Regions from separate parts of the Clostridioides sp. LIBA-2809 genome, predicted to be linked through region 1. Evidence: riboswitches for the same ligand, from Rfam matches in the RefSeq annotation. Region 1 holds a riboswitch; the other holds the start of a gene.
The links. A riboswitch is a leader RNA that binds a small molecule or an ion and turns the genes downstream of it on or off. The one in region 1 is predicted to bind glycine.
Positions count from the first base shown of each region.

Region 2: another riboswitch for glycine. It lies ahead of gcvPA (aminomethyl-transferring glycine dehydrogenase subunit GcvPA); the one in region 1 lies ahead of ACTG44_RS12005 (alanine/glycine:cation symporter family protein).

Region 1 is NZ_CP197004.1:2,523,571-2,543,717, forward strand. It holds gene pfkB (1-phosphofructokinase) at 1-330, opposite strand, end outside; gene ACTG44_RS11980 (BglG family transcription antiterminator) at 504-2,282, opposite strand; gene ACTG44_RS11985 (tyrosine-protein phosphatase) at 2,294-3,034, opposite strand; gene ytvI (sporulation integral membrane protein YtvI) at 3,309-4,370, shown strand; gene ACTG44_RS11995 (flagellar protein FliS) at 4,462-5,715, opposite strand; gene ACTG44_RS12000 (DNA topoisomerase III) at 5,819-7,939, opposite strand; glycine riboswitch at 8,360-8,448, shown strand; gene ACTG44_RS12005 (alanine/glycine:cation symporter family protein) at 8,635-10,002, shown strand; gene ACTG44_RS12010 (class II aldolase/adducin family protein) at 10,154-10,801, opposite strand; gene araD (L-ribulose-5-phosphate 4-epimerase) at 10,819-11,505, opposite strand; gene ACTG44_RS12020 (galactitol-1-phosphate 5-dehydrogenase) at 11,601-12,659, opposite strand; gene ACTG44_RS12025 (PTS galactitol transporter subunit IIC) at 13,001-14,407, opposite strand; gene ACTG44_RS12030 (PTS sugar transporter subunit IIB) at 14,597-14,899, opposite strand; gene ACTG44_RS12035 (PTS sugar transporter subunit IIA) at 15,021-15,467, opposite strand; gene ACTG44_RS12040 (sigma 54-interacting transcriptional regulator) at 15,499-18,402, opposite strand; gene ACTG44_RS12045 (DUF3284 domain-containing protein) at 18,886-19,308, shown strand; gene ACTG44_RS12050 (aminotransferase-like domain-containing protein) at 19,619-20,147, shown strand, end outside.
Region 2 is NZ_CP197004.1:1,825,316-1,836,974, reverse strand. It holds gene ACTG44_RS08770 (amidohydrolase family protein) at 112-1,389, shown strand; gene ACTG44_RS08765 (hypothetical protein) at 1,664-1,924, opposite strand; gene ACTG44_RS08760 (response regulator) at 2,089-2,325, opposite strand; gene ppnP (pyrimidine/purine nucleoside phosphorylase) at 2,631-2,948, shown strand; gene ACTG44_RS08750 (HAD-IC family P-type ATPase) at 3,035-5,392, opposite strand; gene gcvPB (aminomethyl-transferring glycine dehydrogenase subunit GcvPB) at 5,806-7,263, opposite strand; gene gcvPA (aminomethyl-transferring glycine dehydrogenase subunit GcvPA) at 7,263-9,737, opposite strand; glycine riboswitch at 9,855-9,943, opposite strand; glycine riboswitch at 9,947-10,051, opposite strand; tRNA gene ACTG44_RS08735 (tRNA-Leu) at 10,702-10,782, opposite strand; gene ACTG44_RS08730 (Na+/H+ antiporter NhaC family protein) at 10,892-11,659, opposite strand, start outside.

The sequences.
Region 1 (20,147 bases):
ATCTATATTTGGTCCTTGCCCATTAATCTCAGTTTCTTCTGATTCTTTTATTTTTACATTTATCCTTGTAAAACCATTTTTTAACCTTATAAAATCTGTCTTTAAATTTTTTTCTTCTAATGTTTTTATTATATATTCTCCAGTAAAACCACTTATAAAACCTAAAGATGTATTATCATTCCCAAGTTCTTTAAGTATACGAGATACATTTATACCCTTTCCTCCTGGATAAACGTATTCTTCATTTACACGATTTGTACTCCCTGTATTTAATTTATCTAGTTTAACTATATAATCTATTGATGGATTTAATGTCACTGTATAAATCATCTTGCCACCTCTTTTTTATTTATTTACTTTATATTTATATCTTAACTTCATATTAATATCTCTGAAAGTCAAAAAATTTCTCTTAATTAAAAGAGAAATTTATCGTTTTTATTTTATTTAGTTTTATATTATCCAAACTTATAGGTGTATATGCAATGCTATATTATATATCTCTACTTAAATAGGTTTACAAACTTTTCAAAATTACTATTTTCACATATACTTATAACTTTTGCTATAGAATCTACTCTTTTATATATATTTGAAAATATAACTTCATAATCTAATATTTTGTCCTTATCGAGTGCTAACATTATTATTAAACGAACATCCGATATTTCCCAAGCAATAGGAGTCTTTAATATACCAATTGCTATCTTGTTTTCAAAAACTTTTCCAATCGCTCCATGTGGTATGGTTACCATATTTCCTATTTCAGTTGTAGCTATTTTTTCTCTTTCAAAGTAAGAATTTTTCATATCATCATCTATATAACCTTTTTGTACAAGTTTACTCGCCATAAAATCTATAACTTCTTCTTTACTTTTAAAATCTAAATTAGTAAAAAACAACTCATTGTCAAGCAAATTTTTTATATCTAAATCTAAATATATATTTCCTGTTTCTATATATTTTTCAATTAATTTAATTTCTTTTTCACTTAAAATTGGAGATATATTTATTACTGGTATATCTCCTATTTCAACAGGAACAGTAGATATTACAAAATCAACATCTATAACTTTTATATATTCAACTAAGTATGAAGGAATGACCTTTAATATTTCCAGTTTTTCTTTAAATATATTTTCCAATTTAGCCTTTATTAACATTGATGTACCTATCCCTGAGGTACAAACTATTATCGTCTTGAAAACCTTATCTTTATTGTTATAAGATGCCCTTTCAACAGCTCCTCCTATATGTAGAGCTATGTTTGCAACCTCATCCTCATTGATTTCTATATTTAAATCTTTTTCTATTGTTTTTTTAGCTATATTAGCTAGTTCAAAAGCAAATGGATATTTTATTTTGATATCTTGAGCTATTATAGGTGATTGATTTATACCTAGCTTTATTTTTTTACACAGACTACTAATATGCTTATATAAAAATTCTTCAAATATCTCATCACGACTTATATCTATTGATGTAGCCAATTTTAAATTTTTACAAAAGGTTTTTATTGAGTTTATTATAATTTCTTTGTTTTGTTCATTTTCTAGAATTGAACTTCTTTTATTGCTATAATTTTCTACAAAACTCTCTATAAATTCTTTTTCTTCACATTTATGTCTACTTAACATAACCAGTATATTATTCAACACATTTTTAAATTCTACATCAGTTAATACCAACCCATTTTCATTTAATATATCTAGTAACATTTTTTTTATTATTAATCTTTTTTCTTTTATATCATTATTTAAAAAATCATTTAGAGTCAACTGATTGTCTCTCTTGTTACTCAAATCAATTATACAATTTAATATCCTGTCTTCACTTTCAGAAATACAGATACCTTGCTTATGCTTGGACTTAATTGAAATTGAATATTTTTCCAATATTCTTTTTACTTCTTTTAAATCATTTTTTACTGTTGAAACGCTTACATACATAGAATCTGCTAAATCTTCAAGCCTTATAGTATTTTTTTCTTCATTACTCAAGGTTAATATTTTTCGGATTATATATTCTACCCTATCTACATCATCATACAGATTACTATTTAAATTTACTTCATCAAAACTTCCCTCTAGTTTATAACCAACACCTCGTATTGATAGAATTTTACCATTTTTAAGCTGTTTATTAATATCCTTTATTTCATTTTGTATAGTTTTTGAAGAACATCCTATTTCTTGACTTAAGGCAAGTCCACTAATTGTATCTTTAGAATTTAACAGGATTTTTATTATACTTATCTGTCTTGCTGTTATATTTAAACTCATAAAATCACCTTTTACTCTAGATATTGATTTCTTAATTTTTTTATTTCTTCTTTATCTAAATTAAATTCTCCATATAAATATTTTTCCACACTACTGTATTCTTCATCAATTCTTCTAAAAGCAGTTTTCATATATTCTTCATTTACACCAAATATATAATTTAATTTTTCTTTTGGAATTACTTTAAATTTAGGCTTATATTCTATAAATCGTTCTATTTCTTTATCTGCAAATTCATTACTTTTTAGATAATCTTTCATTATATTCTCTCTTGATACACCTAAAATCATAAGAATTATAGCACTACCTACCCCAGTTCTATCTTTGCCTGCTGTACAATGATTTAATATTGGTAAATTAGAATAGTCCTTTATGAGTTCTACTAATTTTTTATAGGATGGATTATTTACAGGTAAATTATAGTAACTATTATTTAACATATTAAACGCACCATCTTTTTCAAACAATCCATCAATCATATCTTCAATAGAGCCAAAACTCCCTCCCGATTCTTCTAGCTCTCTCATAGCTGGAATTCTTATATTTTTTATATTTGATATTATTGTTGATGGATGTTTACGAGCTTCTTCATCACTTCTATAATCAAATATATATTTAATATTTAATTCTTTTAAAATCTTTATATCGTTCTTACTTAGATTTGATAGTTTTGCAGACCTATAAAATAAACCATACTTTACAATCCTACCATCTTCTGTTTTATTACCACCTAAATCTCTAAAGTTTTTCATCTTACCACCTCTTAAAAACTATCTATTGTCCTTCTGTTTAATATTTATAAATTAATTTTATCACAATTTCATATTGTTTATTTAAAATATTTTTTAGTATTTGGTTAGCAATTGTAAAATATAAAAGTATATCTTTATACAAAATTAACCTAAATTTTACATAATTTATTTACTTTGCAGAAGCTTTATAGTTTATAATCAATATACAGTAGTATATTTTATGTAAAAAAGACCATATTTAGAATAATATCAAATACATTGGAGGTTTTATATTATGGACATTCAAAAGCAAAAGAATTTTATAATTAAATTTACATATGTTGTCTTAATAGCAAGTATTGTATATATTGCGTTAAAGTTCTTATTACCATTGTTGATGCCTTTTGTAATTAGTTTTATAATTGCATCCATCTTAAGACCTATTATAAGACTTATTACAGATAGTACAAACCTAAATCGTACATTTATTTCTGTAGTAGTACTTTTAGCTTTTTATGGATTATGCATATTTTTATTAGTTAGTTTTGGTGCAAAAATATTTACAAGTGTAAGTGATATATTTTTTAGGCTTCCTGAAATATATAAATCAAATATACAGCCAACACTAAATACTTTATTTTCTAAAATAGATGCTAGTACACCGAATGTTAACCTAGCATTGATACTTGGTTGGGATAATATAAGCCAATCAATGATGTCTTTAGTAGCCTCTGTTTCAACAAATGCACTTAATGCCATCGCAAGTATTGCAAGCAAAACACCTGCATTTATGCTAAAACTTATTATTACTTTAATTGCTTCTTTTTTCTTTACTTTTGACTATCAAAAAATAGTAAATTTTATCTTAAAACAATTTCCAGAAAAGAGTCAATTAATGATAATAAATATAAAAAATAGTAGCATTAATGCTCTTTTAAAACTATTAAAAGCCTACGCAATACTACTATCAGTGACATTTATAGAACTACTTATTGGACTTAATATCCTGAGAGTTGAAAATTCATTTACTGTAGCTGTCATCATAGCACTTGTTGATATTTTACCAGTCTTAGGGACAGGAAGTATTTTGACACCTTGGATGATTATTTCATTAATTAATGGTAATATCCACTTAGCAGTAGGGCTTCTAATACTATATATCATTATAACTGTTGTTAGACAAATACTAGAACCAAAGGTAGTAGGACACCAAATTGGTCTATATCCTTTAATAACCTTAATGTGTATGTTTGTTGGAGCTCAACTTTTTGGAATAGCTGGATTATTTGGTTTTCCTATTGCAGCTACAATCATAAAAAATCTACACGATAATGGTATTATTACTGCATTTAAATAAATTAATTTTTGTATTTTTATTTAAATATATTTTCATCATTTCAACAATGAAAAAGAGGCTTATATCTCTATTTTGAGACAGCCTCTTTTTTCTAATCTTTACAGATAATATCAATCATTTCTTTATATTCATTTTCATTATTTAAAACATCTACATTTTTAAATTTTTTCTTTATTTTTTCTTTAATATCTAATGAATAAGATATTGTATATGGAATAAATTTCTCTATTTCTTTTATATATTCTTTAGAAAAAAATTCAGCATTATATACTACAGAAAATAAAATCAACATTAAGCAATCGTTCTTTACCATACTTATTACAGATTCATTTTTATCATTAATTTTAAAACTATCTATTAATTCAATAGTAAAATTTATTAATTTATTTGCAATTTTATCTAAAGTTCCATTTTTTGCTGTTTCTGTCATAACAGTTTTATGATTGTATTTTAAATCTTCTTTTATATCCTGTAAGTCATCTGATATCTGTAATAAAAAACCATATCCAATGCAAAACTCTACTTCTTCCTTTGTCATCAGTCCGCTTATTAAGTATCCATCTACTAAAACAGAGGAACCACCTTTTTCAATAGAAATGGATAATAATTCTTCTTTACACAGATAGCTTTCTATATCTTGTTGTCTTAAACTCTTCACTTGACTTTTAAATATTAATAATAGTGACTCATAGACTTCTTTAAATTTTTCTCTAGGATAAACACTTTCAATATAGTCTATCATTTGAGATACTTTACTTTCATGATGATTATTAGTTTTAATTTTTTCTCCCAGTAGCCTTTTTTTTAACCAGCTATTAAATAAAACTTTATCAGTTTCATTTATATTTGTATCATCTAAATAATTATCTGTATATGGATATAACATGCTATATGCAAAGTTGGCTTTAGAATAATAGACTTCTTTACCAAACAATAATTGTAATGCATTTGAAATCCATACATTTCTCATAGCTTGCATAATATCACCTACAGGCAAAGCATCATCAAATTCTCTGGCATCTCTAATAAACTGTTTTGTTATATCTAAAAATTTTTTTCTATCTTCAATATCCATTTTTTCCAACTTAAAGATATTTTCTTTTTCTAAGGTTTTTTGTAAGAAAACCTCACCTTTTTTTACCCACATTCTTCTTAATACAAAATCACTTGGATATTTTTCTAAGTGAAGTGCTAATGTATCTATCAATTTATCCAGTTCTTTTTCACTCTTTTTTTGCGAATTTTTACTATATATTTCTATATTCTCAGATAATTCAACACTTGAATTATTCCATGTATTCTCACATTTTTTACAATAATATTCAAATATTTCATTCAAATCCATTCAACAGCCCTACTTTCATGCCTAAATTATACACTATATTATATCAGTACATATAACTAATATATAGTTAAAGTTCTAATTGTGTATAATAATAACATAAAAATTATTTATTTTTCAATTTAGCTAGTGCTTCTGCAAATGGATTGTTAAATGTTTCTTGATTTTTGTTTTGATTTTTTAAGTATTGATTTACATCTTTTTTTGATGCTTTCTTTTTTTCTTCCTGCTTTCTTTTATTGAAAGATGACATTTTTTCTCTATATCCACAACTACAAGTGAAGACTCTTCCCTCTCCTTCTCCACGAAGTTCTAATTTTTTATGACAATTAGGACATCTTGAATTAGTTACTTGTGATATAGTTTTTCTAGTATTACATTCTCTATCTTCACAAATCAACATTTTACCTTTCTTACCATTTACCTCTAGCATGAATTTACCACATTCTGGACATCTATTTTTAGTTAAGTTGTCATGCTTAAATTTATTAGCACTATTTTTTACTTCTAAGACAATGTCTTTTGAATAATCTTTCATGTCATTTATAAATGTATTTTTATTAAGTTTTCCCTTTGAAATCTCCAGCAATTTTTTTTCCCATGAAGCTGTAAGTTCTGGTGTTTTCAAATCTACTGGAACTAAATCTAATAATTGTCTACCTTTTGATGTTATATATATATCTTTATTTTTCTTTTCCATTAAAAATGAATTGAATAATTTTTCTATTATATCTGCTCTTGTAGCAACTGTGCCAAGCCCATTTTTTTCCATAGCTGTTAATAGTGTCCCCTCATTTAAGTATGGAGGTGGATTTGTTTTACCTGAAGTCATCTTTAGTTCCTTAACTTTAAGTACATCCTTTTCTAAAACATTTGGGATACTTTCATACACATCTTCATCCTCAATATCCTTATAGCTTTCCTTCCAACCTAAATTGATTACTTTGTTTCCCTTCGCTTTAAATACTTCTCCTTCTACATTTGCATTTATAGTTGTCTGTTCATATTCAAAAGGAGGAGACAATACTGCTAAAAATCTTTTTACTACAAGATTATATATTTTTCGCTCTTTATCACTAAAATCACTCATAAATACCTTCTGCTCTGTTGGTATTATTGCATGATGGTCTGTTACCTTTGAATTATCAACAAAAGATTTATTAGCTGTAATATTGCTTTTTAATAATTTATTACATATTTTTGAATAATCACTAACATTTACAGCTTTTATCCTGTCTTTTAATGTTCCAACAATATCTGATGTTAAATATCTAGAATCAGTTCTAGGATAAGTAAGTACTTTATGATGCTCATATAGTTTTTGCATTATAGATAAAGTTTCTTTTGCTGAGAATCCAAACATTTTATTTGCATCTCTTTGCAACTCTGTTAAATCATATAATGCAGGTGAATATTTTTTCTTATACGATTTGCTTACTTCAGATATTTTTATATCTAAATTTTTAACCTTTTTTAATATAGACTCTATCTTTTCTTTACTAAATGTTGAAGAGTTATTATTTTTATCACTCCAAATAAACTTTATATCTGAATTTCCCTTTGTAGCAATTAACTCTATTCCATAATACTCTTTTGATTTAAAATTTCTTATTTCCTCTTCTCTCTTAAGTAACATAGCAAGAGTAGGTGTCTGAACTCTTCCACAAGAAAGTTGTGCATTATACTTTGTTGTCAAAGCTCTAGTTGCATTTATTCCAATAATCCAGTCAGCTTCTGCTCGTGCTATTGCTGAATGATATAGATTTTCATATTCTTTTCCATTTTTTAATTTTGCAAAACCTTCTTTTATCGCTTTATCTGTACTTGATGAAATCCAAAGACGTTTTAGAGGCTTTTTTACTTGTGATTTTTCTATTATCCATCTTGCTACAAGCTCTCCCTCACGACCTGCATCTGTTGCTATAACTATTTCATCTATATCATTTCTATTCATTTGAGCTTTGACTGTATTAAACTGTTTTCCACTCTTTTTTATTACAACAGTCTTTAGGTGCTTAGGAAGTATTGGCAAGTCTTCTAAGCTCCATGATTTATATTTTTCTCCATAACTTTCAGGGTCGGCAAGCGTAACCAAATGGCCTAATGCCCAAGTAACCACATACTTTGGACCCTCTATATACCCATTTTTTTCATTTTTTGAACCCAAAACTTTTGCTATATCTCTTCCAACAGAAGGTTTTTCTGCTAGTACTAATACTTTTCCCATCTAAAAATACTTCCTTTCTCTATATTCAATCTCATATTACACTTAAAATCTAAATAAATAGAACCTTTCTTAATATCGTAACTATAATATTACCATAATTTAATCATATCTAATTAATTATTTAAGATTTTTTTATTTAAAACTTGTTTTATGCCTAATTTGTATGCTTATTACGATATCCATTTTCACGTATATTACTTATATTTTTAAATTTATAATTCGTAATTAGACTTACATTTTTATATTTTTTTACTGTTTTTTAATTTTTCAGTTGACAAAACATAAAAACTTATATTAATATTATTAATACAATAAGCTATGACAAATCAATATCCGGTTAAGATTTTATAGAAGAGTTGCTATATAGCACACCGAAGGAGTAACACTCTCAGGTACTTTTTAAAAGTAGGACTGTAAAATTTACGGAACTCTGGAGAGACCCATTATGGGCGCCGAAGGGGCAAGGCTTTTATGCTCAATCTCTCAGGCAAAAGGACAGGGATTATCTACCAAAATCAGTATTATTAATACTTTTATTTTGGTTGCTAATTAGTGTATATCCAGAGCTGAATCTTTTTTAGATTTAGCTTTTTTTATTACACTAGAAATTATAATAAATTATACTTATTTCCTGTCAATTACTTCATTAAAAATTCTATTGATTGTACAAAGCAAAAAAATGAGGGAGTGTTTTTATGAATCTAATTGATATTTTAAACAAAGTTGATGCTTTTATTTGGGGACCACCCTTGCTAGTACTACTAGTTGGTACTGGTATATTACTTACTGTTAAACTTGGAGTTATACAAATAACTAAACTTCCAAGAGCTCTTAAATTAATCTTCTCTGCTGAAAACAAAGGTAGTGGTGATGTTTCAAGTTTTGCAGCCTTATGTACTGCACTAGCTGCTACAGTTGGTACTGGTAATATTGTTGGTGTTGCTACAGCTATTAAAGCTGGTGGACCTGGTGCTCTTTTTTGGATGTGGATAGCAGCATTCTTTGGAATGGCTACTAAGTATTCAGAAGGTGTTCTTGCAATAAAATATAGAACTAAAGACAAAAATGGTCAAGTATCTGGTGGACCAATGTATTACATAGTAAATGGTATGGGTGAAAAATGGAGACCTCTTGCAATATTTTTCGCTATAAGTGGTATATTGGTTGCACTTTTAGGAATAGGTACTTTTACCCAAGTAAATTCAATAACAGATGCGATAAATAGCAGCTTTGGTGTAGACCCTAGAATCACAGGTGTTATATTAGCAGTATTTGTAGCGTTAGTCGTATTTGGAGGTCTTAAAAGTATATCTAATGTAGCTACTAAGATAGTACCTTTTATGGCTGTTATATACATTGTAATCTGTGGAATCATTTTAATATCTTTTTGGAACAAGATACCAGAAACTTTTATGTTAATAATTAAAAGTGCTTTTACAACTACTGCTGCAACTGGTGGTTTCCTAGGAGCAACTATTTCACTGGCTATTAGAAATGGTATAGCTCGTGGTGTATTTTCAAACGAATCTGGTCTAGGTAGTGCTCCAATAGCTGCAGCTGCGGCTAAAACTGAATGGCCAGCAGAACAAGGTCTTATATCTATGACAGGTACTTTTATAGATACTATTATAATCTGTACACTTACTGGATTCTCTCTTGTTATTTCAGGAGTATGGTGTTCTGACCTTAATGGAGCTGTTATGACACAAGCAGCTTTTAATGGAGCAATTCCTACATTTGGACCAATATTACTTACAGTTAGTTTGACATTATTTGCATTTACTACAATTTTAGGTTGGAGTTATTATGGAGAAAGATGCTTTGAATTCCTATTTGGTGTAAAAGGTATGAATGGATATAGAACTGTATTTGTCGCTATGGTACTTTTAGGTGCATTCTTAAAATTAGAAGTTGTTTGGATAATTGCCGATATTGTAAATGGACTTATGGCAATACCTAACCTAATAGCTTTACTTGCACTATCTCCGATAATAGTGTCTGAAACAAAAAAATACTTTGAATATATAAATTCGCCAGAAAACCAGCTAAAAAATAATGCATAAATAAAAAATATAGAATTCCAAGTCAAATTTATATGACTCTGGAATTCTATATTTGTTTAAAAAGTATACTAAATATATTTACAAAAAATACTAATTCATATAAATAGCATATCTAGACTTTAATTAATCTTTTTAATGTAAATTATCTATATTAAAATTTTACTTCTTCTGGATATTCCCATGATTTAAATTCATCAATATCTAATACTTCAGGCTCCTTAAACTGATTTAACATTAAAGACCTATAATATATTTCTGCTACATCTTCTACATATCTTGATTTTAAAAATGCCTCTTCTAAGTCATTACCTACAGTTGTTAATCCATGTCTTTCTAATAAACATGCATCTGTATCTAGCAATAATTTTGAAACGTTTTTAGCTAGTTTCAAAGTTCCTGGTCTCTCATATGGAGCAATATGCACATAACCACCATAATTAACAGATTCATATACAATTGGTATAATAGGTTTCTTTGCTACCGAAAATGATGTTGCATATAAAGAGTGAGTATGTGATATAGCATTTACATTGTCTCTTACTTTATATATTTCAATATGCATCAATGCTTCACTACTCGGTTTAATACCCTTCTTGACTTCTATTACATTACCATCTAAATCCAACACACAAATATGCTCTATTTTCAATTCTTCTCTCCCTATACCTGAAGGTGTTATAAGAACATATCCACTCTCTCTATCTCTAATACTAAAATTACCAGCCTTTTCTTTACATAAACCATAATGTTCTGCTTTAATTGCTATTTCCACAATTTTGACCTTTAAAGACTCCAGCATAATTTACCTCCAGATAATCATTTTTGACCATAGTATGCATTTTTTCCATGTTTTCTCGAAAAATGTTTATTCATAAGCACTTTATCCATAATATCGTCAGGACTCATTAATTCTGTATAATAGGCCATTTTTGCAACTTCTTCCAAAACTACTGCATTATGTACAGCCTCTTTTGCATTTTTACCCCATGTAAAAGGACCATGGTCATTCACAATTATTCCTGGACAATAAATTGGATTTTTACCTATAAATTCTTCAACAATTACATTTCCAGTTTCCTTTTCATAATCATTGCAAATTTCTTCTCTAATCATTTTTCTGGTACATGGTATACTTCCATAAAAATAATCTGCATGAGTAGTACCACATGCTGGTATAGATTTTCCTATCTGAGCCCAAATCGTTGCCCAACTTGAATGTGTATGTACTATTCCTCCTAATTCTTCAAACTCTTTATATAAAACGAGATGAGTAGGAGTATCTGAGGACGGTTTTAATTTACCATCAATTATATTTCCTTCTAAATCAACAACTACCATATCTTCTACAGTCATACTACTGTACTCTACACCACTTGGTTTTATCACTACCAATCCTTTTTCTCTGTCTATGCCACTTACATTTCCCCAAGTATAAGTAATTAGCCCTTTTGCAGGTAATTCTAAATTTGCTTTTAATACCTCTTCTTTTAAACTTTCTAACATTTTTCTTCCTCCTATAGTTTGTTTAGAAAAATTATTTTTATTTTATCTAATATTCGAATTATAGAGTTTAATTATTTTTTATATTTGTTTAATGTTTATATTTCTACTAGGATTTTATTGAAATTAATCTCTCTCTTGCTCATTTTGCTTAAAAAGTCTCCTACTTCATTAAGACCTATTTTGTGTGAAATCATTGGTGTAAAAACAATATCACCCTTTTCCATAAAATCCAATGTTGCTGTCCACGCCCTTCCAGGATAAGGACTTGTATATGAATTCCAAGAACCTTGCAAAGTAAGTTCTCCACGTAATATACACTCAGTAGCTTCTACACTAAGTGGTAGTTCTGTGTGTGATATTCCCACAAAGACTATTTTTCCTCTTTTTTTTGCTATGAGCAAAGATTGCTCTTGTGTAAACCTACTACCAGCAGTTTCTATAACAACATCAGCACCCTCATTTGTTATTTTTTTTATTTCTTTAATTACATTTACTTCTTTTGAATTCAATGTATAATTTGCCCCTAGAGATTTAGAAAGTTCTAACTTTTCATCAAAAATATCAATAGCTATAATTTTAGATGCACCAAAGACCTTTGCCCATTGTATAGTAAACTGACCTATTGGACCACATCCTAACACAACTACACTATCTCCTACGTTAATATCCGACTTTGAAATTCCATGATAAGCTATAGTTGCTGGTTCAATTCCAGCAGCAGTTTCATAATCCAGTGTATCTGGTAATTTTAAAATGTGTTCTTCAGGTACTCTCACATACTCTGCCAATGCTCCATTCACTCTCGTACCAATTATATTGTAATCATCACACAAACCAAAATTACCATTTTTACAGTAATCACATTTTTTACAAGGTACTAATGGGGCAACAGTTACTCTATCTCCTACCCTAACATTTTTTACTCTGTGTCCAACTTTAGCAACTTCTCCAGAAAATTCATGACCTAAAATTAGTGGGTAAGCCGTATTTCCACTCAGACCACTTACCATAGACCTAGGTAAATCCGAACCACATATTCCAACATACTTTACATTTACAAGTACTTCTTTCTCTGCTATTTCTGGTATATCAACCATTTCATATCTAACATCACCTACATTGTATAATACTGATGCTCTCATTTTATCTGCCATATAAATATCTCCTTTCATGCTATATACTTATATATAGCAATATCTATGCCATACAAAAAACAAATAGTTTATTCAAGCAAATACCTTATATACAAAGTGTTTTGTTAATATGAATTACATTTTATAAAATCAAATTACATTATTGTATAAACATAAAAGAGTATGTTTTAAATAGTAAAACAAATTTTAAAAAGTCGACTATAAGAATACAGTAAATTATAAATATATACAAAATAAAAAGGAATCTATATTTCATTTAAATACTTATCAAATATTCTCTGATACTTATATAAAATCAGCTATAAACTCCTTTAGTTATTATTCTCTTATTACTTATAAATTTAAACTGCGACAGAATCTTCTGCAACATTTTTAAGTGCTTGTTTTTCTAAATAATCAAGTATACTTGTTTTATTTTTTCTAAATAATGCCCATAAAATAAAGTAACTTACAACTGCAAGACCTATATAAATTGGGTTTGAACTTAAAAATGCAAAGAAAACTAATCCCATTAAAGGTTTCCCTAATATATTGAAACTTGTTATTAACATTGCCCCTGCTGGTATAGCAACCCCTATACCTGTAGCCATGTCTGTAAATAATGGTGCTGTAGATGTGCAAATATATAATCCTAGACCAAACCAAATTATACCTGAAACTAACACTTTTGGGATATTACCATTATGTATAGCAACTAGCCCTTGTACCATATATGGAATTGCCAATAAATCTACAACTGGTAATACCTTATTACCAGGAAGTATCATAGCTACTACAAGCATTATTGGTATTAAGATAAGACCTGATATTAGAGTTGCTGGTTCCCCATATCCAACAGCATCATTTACTGCTATATACCACTCACGATTTCCAGCTTTTTGCATAATTTTTCTAGCAGCTTCTGTTATAGGTGCAAATGCCTGAGCAAACATACTTGCTACTTTAGGGAAAATTGCCATAACAGCACTTGTAGATATCCCCACTTTCATTATTTCTCCCCAAGCTTCCATAGTAGTTATTCTTGTCATATTACCTAATATACCAATAAACATACCTAAAAAAAGGCCTAAAGTAATTGGTTCACCTAAAAATCCTAGTTTTTTCTCTAATTCTTTAGGATTTAACTTAATTTTGTTTAATCCCAATTTATTGTATATAGGGTCTGCAAACACTGCAAATACGGAAGCTTCAACATTATGCATGGCTATTATTGTACAATTAGGATATCTATAGTAACTAGACCATCTCTTTGCAACTAATTCTGATATTAATAAACTATATAAATTTAATAAAACCATACAACCTATACCCAAAGGAAAATTTCCTGTTACTCCTATAACCATTGCTCCCCATACCATATATGAGTAATTATTCCACAAATCTGAGGGCTGAAATACGTCTGTCCATTTTATTAAAAATAAAATTGTTTGTAATAATATTCCAAGCCCTAAATATATCATTCCTGCACTTGTTGAAAATGCAACCAATGATGTAGCTTGCCAGCCTACATCGAAAACTGGTAGATTTACTCCTGAACCTTCAACCATTCTATTAATAACTGGTGTTATTATTGGTGTAAAAGAATTTAATATCAGTGTAAAACCTTGTAAAGCAACTCCTGCATATACCGCAGAAAGAAACGATTTCTTAGTAGTCACTTTAAATATCTTTGCTATTATGAATATTATAATTGGAACTATAATTGCAGAACCAAATGTATCGATTATAGATTTCATAAATTCTAACATCTTTTATCCTCCTATTTATAAATACTTATCAGATTCATTAAATAACTTTTAAATGCCTATCTTTTTTTCTGTTGTTTTTCATTTACAACAATATATAAAAAACAGTTTATTTATAGGTATTTAATTAAGTTTTAGACTAATTATAGTATCTAAATCATAGATTTAAATACTATAATTCACTCCCAAGTATTACTTGTTTATTCCTTCAATAACACTTAAAACCTCTTCAAAAAATGCATCTTCACCTATACCAGTTAAGCAAGCAAATGCATTTATAGTTGGTATTCCATAATCACCTGTTTGAAGTGGGCTGGTAAATGTTATAAAATCAAATCTTCCTGATTGTGCCAAATTTAGTGCTTCTGTTGGTCTAGCTTCTGTTGTTGTAATAGAAATTCCCTTACTCCCTAATACTTCTTTTAATTTTCCTGCCACCATTGATGATGTAACTGTTCCTGAACCACAAACTGATAATACGTTGAATTGTTTCATAATAATTTCCTCCTAATTTTATAATTTAAGTTTCTATTTTATATAGATTAAATTGATTTAAAAAATGATACTTACTTTTGATTATTTAAATTTTCATTTTCATTTCTAGAATAGACTTCCACTATAATTCTATAAAATCCAATAATTGAGCTACTTCTTCTTTTGTTGATGCATTTTTTATGCTTTTTAATAGTTTTATATTTTGAAAAACTGACATTAAATCTTTTAACAGTTTTACTTGTGAATCTGGATTCTTTACTGCTAATAAGAATACAAGTTCTACATCTAGTCTATCTGTTGGGTCTATCATTGAATTAAACTTTACTGGTTTTTTCAATATACCTACAGCTACATTGGATTCATTTATATGTTTTGAATCTGTGTGTGGAATAGCAACACACATTTCGCCAATATCAAGACCTGTTGGTAATGTCTTTTCCCTTTCTAATACAGCACTTATGTATGTGTTTTTTACGTATTTTTTTTGGTACATTTTATTTCCTAATTCTTTAATAACACTTTCATAATCATTAGATTCTAGGCCTAATGATATTAAATCTACATTCATTACCCTAACTCCTCTCAATTTTTTGCTGTAGCTACAGATGTTTAAATTTATCCAATATAATATTTCTGAAATCATCTTTATTAAAACACTGCTTAGCATTATTCATAAATTCTTCATCTTTTAATATCTCAAGGACATTTTTAACAATGTCTTTATCATTAGTCTTAAAAACTGGCATAAATATAAAATTTATATTCCCTACACTCCAATCAATAGGATTTTTTAGTTTAACAAAAACAAACCTTGTGCTATTTACAGTAGAGGAATCTCCATGAGGTACTCCTATAGCTCCTTTAGAATATGTTGGAAGCATTTCTTCTCTATGTAAAACAGAATCCAAATAATCTTTTTCTACATATCCTTTATTTATAAGAATTGAGCATATATACTCTAATAAATCCTTTTTAAAATATATATCTGGTTCAAAAATTACTAAATCCTCATCAAGCATTCTTTCATACGCTTTAATTGGTTTCTCTTCTTGTTTTTTTGAGTTTGATAAGTATATATCTAAATTTTTGAAAAGTTCCTTATTATATGGGATAAAATTTATACCTGGTATCTTAGGATTTATTGTCCCAACAATAGCTAATATATTGTTTGTCTCCTTTAAATTTTCAATTTTACAAAATAAATTTTCATCCAATGCACTCATTTGATAACATTTAGTATTATCATACTTTTCTTCTAATGTTTTACTTATATACTTGGCAGTTCCTTCTCCAGTAAGACACAAGGTTACAATTGCATTTGTTTTATCTATGTGTTTTTCCAACTCATAGTTATATCCCATCCTATCTTTTAACAGAGAAAAAAACATTTCATCTAATTCTTCATCTCCCATAGAAACCTTTCTAGCTGCTTCTAATGCCATTAATAAGTCTACTCTATCAATAGTTTTAGTATTTATATTAGTTCTCTTATTTACTATTTGCCCTATGTTTGTAAGTGAACCAATATCTACCAAAAATAATATTCCTTTTCCTTGGTCTATTATTTTTGATAATTCTACGGCCTTATTGTATATATTTATTGGTTTTTCATTTAAAGGCATATCTATAGCTACAGGAAACTTTACTCCTAAAAGTTCTTTAACCACATTTACAGTCTCTGTAGCTATACGTCCATGAGAAATTATTATTAATCCTACTTTATCTTTTTTTACTTCATTTTTTAGAGCTGACTTTATATAGAGTGTTATAAATCCAACTTCATCATCTGGAATCTTAATACCAACTGATTCTTCAATTCTTATTGCAAAACTTTTACCAATTTCATATTCTTTTGAAAAATCACTTCTTATTTTTTCTAAATTTACATTTATTATTTTTTGATTTAGCTTAATTCTTTTTATAGCTTCTTCTAAGTGTATTGCTAGATATTTGAACATATTTTTATTTACTTCTAAGCTAATATTTTTTTCAACTATATCATTCATAAGCTCTTTAACTAATTTGACTAAATTATCACTTACAAAACTATTTAAATCACTCATTGAAAAAAGCTCTTCATCACTATTAAGATTGAACTTTAAATCAGCAAATCTATTTAAAATAAAAGTCCATAAAATATTTTCTATATCTATATCTTCAATATCTAGAGATTTTAAATCATAATATTTTTTTTCAATTGTTTTGTATATATCTTCTGGTAATATATACTCCTCACTCAAAAGATTTCCCTTTGATGAGGATTCATCTAAATTAAATGGTATAAATATGGCATTTTTTAAATATTTTCTTATTTCTGTATATTCAATCTCTTGAAATGCTGCATCTTTAAAAGAATCCTTAAGTTTTAGAACCTCATTTATATCTACTACTACTATTGATTCTTTATCTTCATCTTTGGAATTTATAAACTTCATAAAAGCCCTTGCACAAAGAACCTGAATCATATTTTGTAATTGCCCTATGTTTCCACTAAACTTTTTTAGTGCAAGTATTTCAATCACATTTTTATCTACAAATATTTTCGCATTTATTCTATTACACTCTTGTTGAAAGATATTATATATAAGGTCTATTTTCTCTTTTAGCAGTCTATCATGTAATGGTGGCAAAGTTATTAGCATTGGTATTCTTCTTCTGAATGTCAATAATAAATTAGTCTCTACATTTTCAGTAGTAGCTCCAATCAACATAATACTTACTTTCCTTTCAGCATTGGATTCACCTAATCTTCTAAATTTACCTCTGTCCAATATAGAAAATAGTATTTCTTGACCCTTTGGAGGCAATCTGTGTATTTCATCTAAGAATAAAACTCCTTCATCAGCTTCTTCTACAAGACCTGGTGTATCATACTCTGCTCCTGTAAATGCACCTTTTTTATATCCAAATAATAAAGATAACAATAATTGTGGATTGTCACTATAATCAGCACAATTAAATACAACAAAATTTGAACTTTCTTTTATTACCTTTTTCTTCTTTGCAAACTCATACATATGTTTAGAAAATAAACTTTTACCAACTCCACTTTCTCCTACAATCAATGTAGGTAAGCCCTTAGGAGGATACAATATAGCAGATTTAGCCTGTTCTACAGCATTTTTAAGACTCCCATTACTTCCTATTAGAGTTTCAAAGGAATCGCTTGATTCTTCTTTAGGTACTTCTACCACATCCATTTCCAAACTTTCTTTAGGTAAAAGTTCCTCTACAACTCTTCTTGATATATTAAAACCTTCTGCCATCAATTCTCTTGTAATTTCTGATATAGAAATATTTTTATTTTTTTGTAATATAGCTGAAATTGCTGACTTTAGATAAGGATATCTTCTTTGCCTTGAATTACTTATATTAAGCTCTTTTCTTAAATTAGTTATATTCTCTCTAGTTGTACTTAAAAACTTTGCTATTTGAACATCTGTTAATGGGTCTTTTTTATTTTCTGTATTTATGATGTTTACAAGTTTATCTCTCAACTCCATGCTTAATAACTCCTTTCTTAATAAATTATATAAGCAACTATCATGCCATACTTAATTTAATATTTTTAGACATTTAAACCCTGTAAATAACTAGGCATTATTAGCATTTATACAATTTGATAATCATTTACATTTTGTATAATTAGTAATTCGCTAAATGTATTGACTATTTATAACTTTAAATAATTTAATCCCTTATTTAAATTATAATGTAAAAATATTTATAAATTTATAATTGAAAAACTTATTCAATCAGATATAATAATACATATCTACTCAACAATAAAAATTATTATAAATTATGCTTTTAGCACTTTCTGTTTTAAAATTTTACTTTTATATAATAGTATAAATGCTTATCTTATACACATATGATTTTAGCTATATACATGAATTTTACATGCTTTTATCTGGCATACTATACTATTTTAACTTAAAAATTAATTTACAAGTATTAAATTTATATACAAAGAGGAAAACGATATGAATACATTTAAAACTGAAATCTTATTGAAATATTCTGCAAAAGATATATTTAACATATTTACAAAATCTGCAAGATTAAATTTTCCCAATTTTAGCGAAAAAAAGGCAGTAGGCTCATTTGTACAACAGAAAAATAACAAAAGATTTAAAGTTGAAATAACTAGTTTTGAAAAAAATAGAATCTATGAGATAAAAACAAGTAATAACAGAGAAAGTATTATAACTAGATATGAACTTATACATATTGATTTAGAAAATACAAAACTTATTTTCACTGAAAGTGAAAGTGAAAGAAATTTATTTGGAAAAATTAATTCAGCTCTTGTAAGAGTATTGTTTGGAAAAAGACATCCAGAAGAATTCAATAAATTTATCAAGAACTTAGAAATAGAGTTAGAAAATAAGAACATTAATTTATAGATATAAATTTAGTACTCTTTTCTTGGATAATACTTAATACATCAAATCTAATGTTTAGCTTAAGACTGCTCCATCTATCATTTTTAATATAAAACTCTTACTAACTTTTTATGATACAATATTTTATAAATGATTTATATTACACTAACTTAATCTAAAACTTAATAATAAAACTAAAAATGAATATTGTAAAACTATTTGATAATTAATCTGTGACTTTTAATTATCAAATAGTAACTAAAACTAAAAACATAACTTCATTGTTTTAGATAAAGATAGTAATTAAATTAATAATAAGAGGTGAAAATTTATGCCAATTAATTCTTTTGAAAATTATCCTATGAATTGGAAACCAAAACGACCTTCAAAAGGACAAATATTATATAAAGCTATTGCAGAGCAATTAGAACAAGACATCAACAGTGGAATTTTGTTGCCAGGTACTAAATTACCACCACAGCGTGAATTAGCAGATTTCTTAGATGTTAATGTCAGTACTATCTCTAGAGCTTTTAAAATTTGTGAAAAAAAAGGATTAGTAAGTGGAGTTACAGGAAGTGGAACCTTTGTATCTTATGATACTCGTTCAAATTTATTCTTAATGTCGAGCAATAATAAAATTACATTTATTGAAATGGGCACAATGAATCCAGATTTCACACTAGAAGAAATGAATACTTTATTTAAACATATAGTTAAGGAAATAGATTTTAAAACTATATTTCAATATGGCCAAAGAGATGGTGCCAAGTGGCAAAAAGAAGCTATTGTCAAATTAATGTATAGAGCTGGTCTTGAAACTACAGCAGATAGCTTACTTCCTGCAAGTGGTGGGCAAA
Region 2 (11,659 bases), 700 kb from region 1:
AGTATTTATATCTCAGATTTGATATAATACATATGGTAAAATTTTAATTTATAAAACCAAAAATAACCTACATATATTAAAATTAACAAATTTGAAACTAAGGAGACTTATATGTTAAAGGCAATAAAAGGGAATATAATTTTCACAAAAACTTCAGACACTTTCACAGTGCTTGAAAATAGTTACATTATACTGGACAAAGGCAAGGTAAAAGGAATATTTAAAGAAATACCTAAAGAATATAATAATCTAGAAATTGTAGATTACACTGATAAGCTCATAATACCTGGCATGAATGACCTTCATTGTCATGCATCTCAATTTAAAAATCTAGGAATGGCTATGGATAAAGAACTTCTACCATGGCTTGAAACTTATACATTTCCAGAAGAATCAAACTATGCAGATATAGAATATGCCACAAAAATGTATAAAAAATTTGTAAAAGAAGTTTGGAAATCTGGAACTACAAGAATAACTGTATTTGCTACAGTGCATAAGGAAGCTTCTATGAAACTTATGGATATATTTAAAGAGGTTGGACTTGGAGCATATGTTGGTAAAGTAAATATGAACATGAATTGCCCTGACACCTTACTAGAAAATACTTATGATTCTATTGCTGATACAGAAGAAATTATAAACAAATACAATGATACAGATTCTATTGTAAAACCAATAATAACTCCTAGATTTATACCAAGCTGTACAAGTGAACTTTTAAAAGGTTTAGGAGATTTATGTTTAAAGCATAATATTCCTATACAGTCACACTTATCTGAAAATCATGATGAAATTGAATGGGTTAAAAGTTTAGAGCCTAAATCTAAATTTTATGGAGATGCCTACAATAGATATAATTTATTTGGTCAGACTCCTACACTAATGGCCCACTGCATTCATTGCTCTCAGGAAGAAATAGATTTAATGAGAGAAAATGATGTTATGGCAGTTCACTGCCCAGCTTCTAACTTTAATGTTGGTAGTGGAGCTATGCCTATTAGAAAACTACTTGATAATAATATTAGATTAGCTCTTGGTTCAGATATAAGTGGTGGGCATACCTTGTCAATATTTAAAACTATAGTATCTGCAATACAGTTATCTAAATTATATTGGGTAAATTCTGGTAAGAAGTGTAATTTCTTATCTTTATCTGAAGCTTTTTATATTGCAACTAAAAGTGGAGGAAGTTTTTTTGGAAAAGTTGGTAGCTTTGAAGAAGATTACGATTTTGATGCATTAATTATTGATGATTCAGATTTAAATCATGCCGATTATTCTATACTTGAAAGACTTGAAAGATTTATCTATGTTGGCGATGATAGAAATATCATTCATAGATATGTATGTGGACAATTAATTGAAGAACCTAATATAGAAATATAACAAAAATTTTAATTATATGAAACTTGTTCATATAAACTGTTTGATTTACATAACTACTATGAATAAAAGAGTATCTTTTAAACCTAAAACTATAGGTTAAAATATACTCTTTTTTAGCTTATTTATAAATTTTAGTGAGTGTAACATCTCTTCACTAATATAATTTTCTTTGCTATAATCTACTCTTCACATTTAAGATTATCTATATTCATCTAGATATTGAGCAAGATTACTTATACTCTTATAGAATTAATAACTCTTTTTATAAGTAATCTTAAGCTTTACTTTTGTTGTATGCTTTACATACACTAAGTATTAAGATTGAACCTATAACCCCAAGAACTATTCTACTTATTAAAAACTCCACTGGCACATCAAATGCAAGATTCGCCATCCTATTTGCAACTTTATTTTCTATTACAGAATTTACAAGATTCTTGCCAGATATAATAGATAATGCATTGGAATTTGTTAAAAGAAATATTATTGGAATAAAAATATATAGTAAGTTTCCATTTATATTTCCAATAAACATACCTACACATGATACAAATAATACTGACGGTATTAAAATAAGTAGTATTGGTTTTACAAGAGTTTCAAAATCATTAAATTGAAATAATCTATTGTAAAAAATAAAACTTATTGCAATTACAACTGTAACTGTTAAAAGATATGCAACTGCTATTGTAAGACTTTTTAAGCAAAAATAGAAATATTAGATTCATTCCTTATCATTTCACAAACTACAAAACCATCTATCTTTGGCATAAGTATATCTACTAAAATTAAATCAAAGTAATTTTTTTTGAACTTTTCAATACCATCAAGCCCCTCTTTTGCTGTTATAATAGTGTATCCTGTATTTTCTAAAAATGTTTTTATTATATTTTGAATATCTATATCGTCTTCTATAACTAATATCCTTTTTGACAAACTTATACCCCATTTCTATATCTATAAATTTTAGATTGCATATTTAGATTATATCTTATCTTTATGTTTTTAATGTGTGGTGTAAAGTTAATACCTTAAGCACTTCTCATATTATATATTTGGAAAAATATAGGGTCAATAGCATAATCTAATGTAAATTTCTCCATAAATATTTATATTTTTCCTCATTTTTTAGTTTTATTAATTTTTTTAAGAAATACTAAATTTTATTTGTAAATATGTAGCATTTTTTGCAGTATTTTTATATAATATATATGTACAAATAATTTTGGAGGTTTTATCTAATGAGTGAGTTTAGAAATGTTACTGCAGTAAAGAAGGCAAACGTTTATTTTGATGGTAAAGTAAGTAGTAGAGTAATAATATTCCCTAATGGAGAAAGAAAAACTTTAGGATTAATGTTACCTGGAGAATATACTTTTTCTACTAGAGAAGAAGAAATAATGGAGATGCTTGCTGGAAGTATGGATGTAAAGTTACCTGGAAGTAATGAGTTTATAACTTATAAAGAAGGTCAAAAATTTAATGTTCCTAGCGATTCAAGTTTCGATTTAAAGGTTAACGAAGTTGTTGACTACTGTTGCTCATATATAGTCGATTAATAAACATACATATTCTTACATAAAATTAAACACATCTGAAAAGAGCAGTTTATTGAAAAACTGCTCTTTTTTATATAATCTTAAAATTAATTTAAATCTGGAACTATTGTATCTAATATCTCATCTAATACGAACAGCATTACTTTTATCATAATTGGCATTAATACTGCTAATGCCATCGTTATAAGAATTAATTCTTTACTTAATGCTACAAATGAGAATAATCCACCTAAAAATAGAATTCCAATAACAAATGCAATGGTCATACTTACAATTAAAAATAATCTTTCTTTATTAAATGGTAAACATTGTTGTCTTAATATTAAAAGACCACATACACCAGTTAATATCGCACACATTGTAGAAAATACACTTGAGCTATAACCTAAGTATTCAACTATATTGTAAACAATAATTACATTTACTGTCACACATAGTGCTCCTGGCAAAGCATTTTTTAATATATTAAGTAGAAAACTTCCTGAAATTCTACTTTTATTTGCTTCAAGAGCCAAGAAGAATGATGGTATACCAACTGTTACAGCTCCAATTAGTGATAATTGTATAGGTACGAATGGATACTGTCTACTAAAGAAAAATAATGTTAATAGCGACAAGAAGAATGAAAAAATTGTCTTTACTAAAAATAAAGAGGATGCTCTTTGAATATTATTAATTACCTTTCTTCCTTCCATAACAACTTTTGGCATTGATGCAAAATTTGAATCCAACAATACTAAATTAGAAACATTTTTAGTAACATCACTTCCAGACGCCATAGCTATACTACAATCAGCTTCTTTAAGCGCTAACACATCATTTACACCATCTCCAGTCATAGCTACTGTATGATTTTGTTTTTTTAATGCCAAAATCATTTGTTTCTTCTGTTGAGGGCTTACCCTTCCAAAAACACTATATTTATCAACTGCCTCATATATATCTTCATCACTTTTAAGTGTTGTTGCATCAATAAAATTACTAGCCGTTTTAAGACCTGCTTTTCTAGCCACTTCACTTACTGTTACTGGATTATCTCCAGATATAATTTTTATATCTACGCCTTCATTATAAAAAAATTCTAAAGTTTCCTTAGCCTCATCTCTAATTTTGTCCAAAATTAAAATAAAAGCTAGTGGCTTTATATCTTCAGGTATATGATTTTCTTCCATATAAGAATTACTATGAGCTAAAACTATTACCCTATTGCCTTTTTTAGAATATTTTTCAACCTCTGTTTTAAGTTCTTTATGTTTATCCTTAAAAATAAACTCAAATGCCCCTAGTAAATATGTACCTTTATCTTCAAAGGCTACTCCACTGTATTTTCTTTCTGACGAAAATGGTATTAAACTTTTAACTTTATAAGTATCTAAAATATTGTATTTATCTCTTATTGCATTTATTGTTGCATTATCATCCTTAAGGGAATTGCATATATTCCCCATTATATCATCAATATCTATTTCGTCTAACATTACTACATCATCAACTTGCATTTTACCTTCTGTAATTGTACCTGTTTTATCAAGACACAATGTGTCAACTCTAGCAAGAGTCTCTACACAGTATAATTCTTGCACTAAAGTTTTATGACTTGCAAGCTTTATAGTTCCTACAGCTAGAGCAATACTTGTAAGCAATGTCAATCCCTCTGGTATCATTCCATTTACAGCTGCCACAGTACCTACTACAGATGTCGTTATAGAATCTCCATTTCCAAAATGTTGCTTTACAAATAATATAATCCCTAGAGGAATAATTATTATACCTACAACTTTTAATATTGTATTTAATGAATTTCTAAGCTGAGAATTATGTTTTCTAGAAATCTTGGCATCATTGGCTATCTTATTTGCATAGTTATCTTTTCCTATATTTTCAACTCTCACAAAAGCCTCTCCAGAAACTACAAAGCTACCAGAATATAAGAAATCACCTTCATTTTTTATAATAATATCAGATTCGCCTGTAATTAAAGATTCATTTACCTCTAATTTTCCATCTAAAACTTTTGAATCTGCACAAATTTGATTCCCTGTTTTTAAAATCATAATATCATCTAATACTAATTCTTGTACATCAATCTCTTTTTTCTCTTCTTCCCTTATAACAGATACCTTATTTGAAACTATGACAGATAGATTGTCCAACAATCTTTTGGCTCTTATTTCTTGAATTACTCCTATAATAGTATTAATTACAGCAATAAATATAAATAAAGTATTTTTAAAAGAACCAACTGATACCAATAGACAAACTAAAACAATATTTATGAGATTAAAAAGTGTAAACACATTATCTTTAAAAATTTGTTTATATGTTTTAGTTTTTCCATTATCAAATACATTAATTAAATTATCATCTATTCTACTTTGAAGTTGTACGCTACTTAATCCCATGTTTATATCGCAATTATACCTTTTTAAATTAACACTATCCATATTCTACTCCTTTCAACTTAACCCTTTTTTATACTTAAATCTACAAATATATTATAAAATTCTCAATTTTTATATTTTATTATTCTATAGTTTATATAATAAAATATAAATCTAAAGATTTTAATAATATAATTCTTAAGATTTCCTAAATTTTTATAAATTTCGATATATTTTAGTTAAGCTTCTCTTAAACCAAAAGAGTAAAAGTTGTATCAAAATAAATTTCTATAATTTTTATGAATATTGGTATAATAATCATCATGTTAATATTCTTATATAAGCACTAATATAATTTAAAACTTCAGTAGTAAATATTATATATACAAAAAAAGCTATCTAAACTATATCAAGTTAGATAGCTTTTTGTTATAAATACAAATTCCTTTATATTTATAATCTCTATTTTTAATTATTTATCTTTGCGACCATGTAAGTATAGGTTTCTTTACTGCCCTTGCATCATCCACTCTCTTAACTAGGGTATTATGTGGAGCAGTTTTCAATAGTTCTGGTTCTTCTTTTGCCTCCTTAGCAACATTTTTCATAGCTTCTATAAAACTATCTAATGTCTCTATGCTCTCACTTTCTGTAGGCTCTATCATAAGTGCCTCATTTATGATAAGAGGAAAATACATTGTTGGAGGATGATATCCATAATCCAGTAATCTCTTTGCTATATCTATAGTTTTTATATTTGACTCTCCTCTTGGTAACCCACCTAATACAAACTCATGTTTACATAAGGTATCTATTGGTAATATATAGTCATCTTTTATACTCTCTTTGATATAATTTGCATTTAAAACTGCCATTTCACTAGCCTCTTTAAGCCCATCTCTTCCCATAGTTAATATATATGTGTAAGCTCTTACAAGCACTCCAAAATTGCCATAGAAGTTTTTAATTTTTCCAATAGATTTTTCTCTATCATAATCTAATACATATTTATCTTCTTGTTTTTCAATCACTGGTATTGGTAAAAAAGGTACCAATTCTTTTTTAACTCCAACAGGACCAGCTCCTGGACCTCCTCCTCCATGAGGAGTAGAAAAGGTCTTATGAAGATTAAGATGAACTACATCAAATCCCATATCTCCAGGTCTTGTTATTCCCATAATGGCATTCATATTTGCACCATCATAGTACAAGAGTCCTCCTGCTTCATGTACAAGACTTGCTATTTCTTTTATATTTTTTTCAAACAATCCAAGAGTACTTGGATTAGTAAGCATAAGAGCTGCTACTTCATCACTTAAAGCTTCTTTTAACGCATCTATGTCTATAGCTCCATTTTTATCAGATGTTATCTGAATCACATCAAAGTTTGCCATAGCTGCACTTGCTGGGTTTGTTCCATGTGCAGAATCAGGAATTATTACTTTAGTTCTCTTATGGTCTCCTCTATTTTCATGATATGCTTTTATAATCATAAGACCTGTAAATTCACCATGTGAACCTGCGGAAGGTTGTAGTGTAACTTCATCCATACCTGTAATTTCTGCAAGTCGATTTGATAAGTCATACATTAAAGAGAGAGAACCTTGTGCTGTGTATGAAGATTGGTATGGATGCATTCCAGTAAAGTTTGGAAGTGCTGCCATATCTTCATTTATTTTAGGATTATATTTCATAGTACAAGAACCTAAAGGATAAAAACCTGTATCAACTCCAAAATTTTTATTTGATAATAGGGTATAATGTCTAACTAATTCTAATTCGCCAACTTCTGGCAAATTCAATTCACTTTGTCTAACCATACTTTGGTCAATCATATCTTCTACTTTTATATCATCTATATCTAACTTTGGAAGCGAATATGCTTTTCTACCTTTTTTAGATATATCTATCAACAAACTATTATATTCTTTCATTATAATCCCTCCATTATTCCAACTAACTTATCTATTTCTTCTTTGCTTCTTTTCTCAGTTACACAAAGTAAAGTTGAATTTTTTAATTCTGGGTAATTGTGCTCTAAGTTATAACCACCTAATATATTTTCTTCTAAAAGCTTATTATTTATAGTCTCTATATTAAGATTTCCTTGTACAGTAAATTCTTTGAAAAATTTACCTTTAAATATTGGCTTATATTTTCCTGTTTGTATAAGCTTATTATAAGCATAATGTGCTTTTTTCATAGATTGCATACCAACCTCTTTAAATCCTTCTTTCCCCATAGTAGCCATGTATATTGAAGCTACAAGAGCATTTAAAGCTTGATTTGAACATATATTAGAAGTTGCTTTTTCTCTTCTCACATGCTGTTCTCTAGTTTGTAAAGTTAACACATATGCAGTTTTTCCTTCTGTATCCAAGCTTTGCCCAACTATCCTTCCTGGCATTTTTCTCGTATACTTAGATTTACTAGCCAAAAATCCTACATAAGGTCCTCCAAAGTTAAGAGGATTTCCTAGTGATTGAGCTTCTCCAATAACAATATCTGCTCCTATCTCACCTGGCGTCTTTAAAACACCTAATGATATTGGGTCAACACTCATAACTAACATAGCTTTATTTTCATGAGTTATCTTTTCTATTTCCTCCATTTCTTCAATAATACCAAAGAAGTTAGGAGTCTGTATAAGAACACATGCTGTATCTTTATCCACTGAAGCCCTTAATTTTTCTATATCTGTAGTTCCATATTCATTACAAAAATCAATTTCTACTATTTCACAATCTTTGTATTGTAGATAAGTTTTAAGTACTGATAAAGTTTCAGGATGTGTAGTTTTTGATACTACTATTTTACTTTTTCTAGTCTGATTCATAGCCATTATGCATGCTTCTATTGCAGCAGTTGCTCCATCATACATTGATGCATTTGCAATTTCCATTCCAGTAATTTCTGCAATCATAGATTGGAACTCAAACACTACTTGTAAAGTCCCTTGACTTATTTCAGCTTGATATGGAGTATATGCTGTATAAAATTCAGACCTTGAAGTTATATGTTTTATAATTGATGGTATATAATGGTCATATGCACCAGCTCCAAGAAAACAAGTTAAGTCTTCTAAACTTAAATTTTCTTCTGATAGCCTTTTTACTATTTTACTTACTTCTAATTCAGATTTCCCACTTTCCAAGTTTAAATCTCTTTTTAACTTTATTTCATCTGGTATATCTGAAAATAATTCATCAACTGAATTTAATCCTACTACCTTTAACATTTTTGATTTATCTTCACTTGTGGCAGGTATATATGAAAATTTATTTTCTTCATTTAATACAGTATTATCTTTTTTATATTGCTTTTTATAAAAAGGTTTCTTAACTATCATGGCAGGAACAACTTTTTTTCTGATTGCTATACCTATTTCATTTCCTACTTTTGCATACTCAGAATCTATAATTCCCATACCTAAAATCTTTCCTGTTGTTGGAGAAGCACATCCTGTTGTTACAAAGCCTACTATTTTGTCACCAATCTTTATATCGTATCCATTTCTAGGCATCCCTTTGCCTTGCATTTCAAATCCAACTAATTTTCTTTTAGCTCCATTTTCTTTTTCTTCTGATAAGATTGTTTTTCCAATAAAATCTTCCTTGTTTATTTTTACAAAAATGGATAGGCCTCCTTCAATTGGAGATATATGTTCGCCTATTTCATGACCATATAGAGGTAGAGCTACTTCAAATCTCAAAGTATCTCTACAACCTAAACCAGCAGGACATATATCTTCTCCTCCAGCTTTTAAAACTTCATTCCAAATTATTTCTGTATGTTCATTTTTACAATATATCTCAAATCCATCTTCTCCAGTATATCCTGTTCTTGAAACTAAACAAGTTAAACCACATATTTTTGTTGATGGAATTGACTTATAAAATTTTATTGATTTTAAATCTATGTCTGTGATTTTTTGAAGAATTTCTTCTGCTTTAGGCCCTTGAACTGCTAGTTGACTAACTTCATTAGAAACATTTTTTATATCTACATTGTAACCTTTACTTTGTTTTATTATCCATGCCACATCTTTATCTATATTCCCTGCATTTATTACTAATAAATAATCTTCTTCACCAAATTTATATATTAATAAATCATCAACTACTCCTCCGTTTTCATAACACATAGGTGTATATATAATGTCATTTACCTTTAATGTGCTTATATCATTTGTAACTAAATTTTGTATAAATTTTTCTGAATCTACACCTTTTATTTGTACCTCTCCCATATGAGATACATCAAAGATACCTGCACTTTTTCTAACCATTTCATGCTCTTTATTTATTCCTTCATATTCTAAAGGCATTTCCCAGCCAGCAAACTCAACAAGTTTTGCTCCAAGCTCTTTGTGTATATTATACAAAGGCACTCTTTTCAATTCATTCATATATAACCCTCCCTATAAAATTAGACCCACTATATTTAAGCAATTTCGATATTATGTCCTATACTTTTTCATAAAAAAAAGATATATTAGCATAGAAAATAATCCTAGCCTATATATCCCTGTTTGTATACCTGAAAGATTTAATAATTTAATATTATTTTGCTTCTTCGGTGACTTATAGTATATTAACTTAAGTCTCTCCAGAGTCCCATCAACTAGCGATATCTTTGCCTGAAAGTTTCTCTAAGAATTGGCATTTCTTAAATTTCTTCTTCGGCGCCTTTTTATATAAAGGTCTCTCTCGCTAATCTCATTTGGAAATATTTATTTTCATTTTTATTGTATGAATATTTCAATTAAATGTCAACACATTATATTTATTTTTTTTTATGTATTAATTTTTTTGTTAAGTTTTTATTATCAATTATATTACTTTTATATTATTAACTTTTATACATATATGTTATATATTAATGTAAAATAATATATTTATTTAATTTATTATTAATATGTCATACAAAACACTAAAAGTAAAGTTATATTGTAATTTACTATATTATGTTAAAGATATATTCATACACACAATAGAATCGTTTGCAATTTTATCTTTGTGAAAAATAAGATTTTGAAATAGAGCATTTTTAAATAAAATTAAACTTATTAAACAGATATATTTTTTATAAGTTTATAAAAAACAGATTATATTGTGACTTTAAATTGTTTATTAGAAATACGTTATTATAGATTTTATATTCTTAACAAATGTCTTAAAATTTATATGTAAACACATTTTCAGACAACAAAAAAAAGCACTTAATGTGCTTTTGTATATTTATTAGAAAATATCTTTAGAAATATATTCATATTGTATTTTGGTTTATTTCTCAAAAAATAAAAACGGGATAGCCCACTCCGAAAGCCAGCAACCCCAGTTTTTTTTTCAGCACAACTAAGCACTGTAGAGTGCGGATGAAGGGAGTCGAACCCCCACGCCAATGGCGCTAGATCCTAAGTCTAGTGCGTCTGCCAATTCCGCCACATCCGCTTATCACTCTTTTATTTTACTATATTTCGCTATTATTTTCAATAACTTTTTAAAATTATCTAAAAACTAACAAAACAATGATAATAAAAGGTGAAATTTATTTATATCCTTATTCTGCAAGTTCTATCTCTGCTTCATCAACTTTCTTACCAATTATTTGAATACCCACAAATATCGCAGCTATAGCCACTGGTAATACTATATATATTGGTAATCCAAATCCAGCTGGTATATATCCAAATACAATAGTGATTATTGCTGTAAATATAGCGTATGGCATTTGAGTATTAACGTGGTCTATGTGATTACAACCAGCTCCCATTGAAGAAAGTATTGTTGTATCTGAAATTGGAGAACAATGGTCTCCAAATATTGCACCTGTTAAAACTGCACTTGTACTTACTATTACATAGGACATATCAGGGTTTAATGAGTATGCTAGTGGTATTGCAAGTGGCATAAGTATACCCATAGTTCCATAAGCTGTTCCAGTAGCAAAAGATATTATTGCTCCTAAACCAAATATTAAACTTGGCAATAAGAATGGAGGTAGTGAGCCTGATAATAAGTGTATTAAAAATTTAGCTGTACCTAATTCTTTTATTACTGAACTCAATGACCATGCAAGTATTAATATTACACCAGTAATTACTAAACTTTTCATTCCATCTATCCAGACATCAATTGCTTCTGATACTGTAAAAATCTTTTTTACTACAGCCATTATAATAGCAACTAAACTTGCAACAAGTGCAGATTGGAATAATGCTCTAGATGCATCAGATGCACTAAATGCTTCTTTTATTGCCCCAAAAGAATATGGTGAATTTGTAAATAGTTGTATTAGAGCTTTATCTTCACCTTCCATTATAGATGT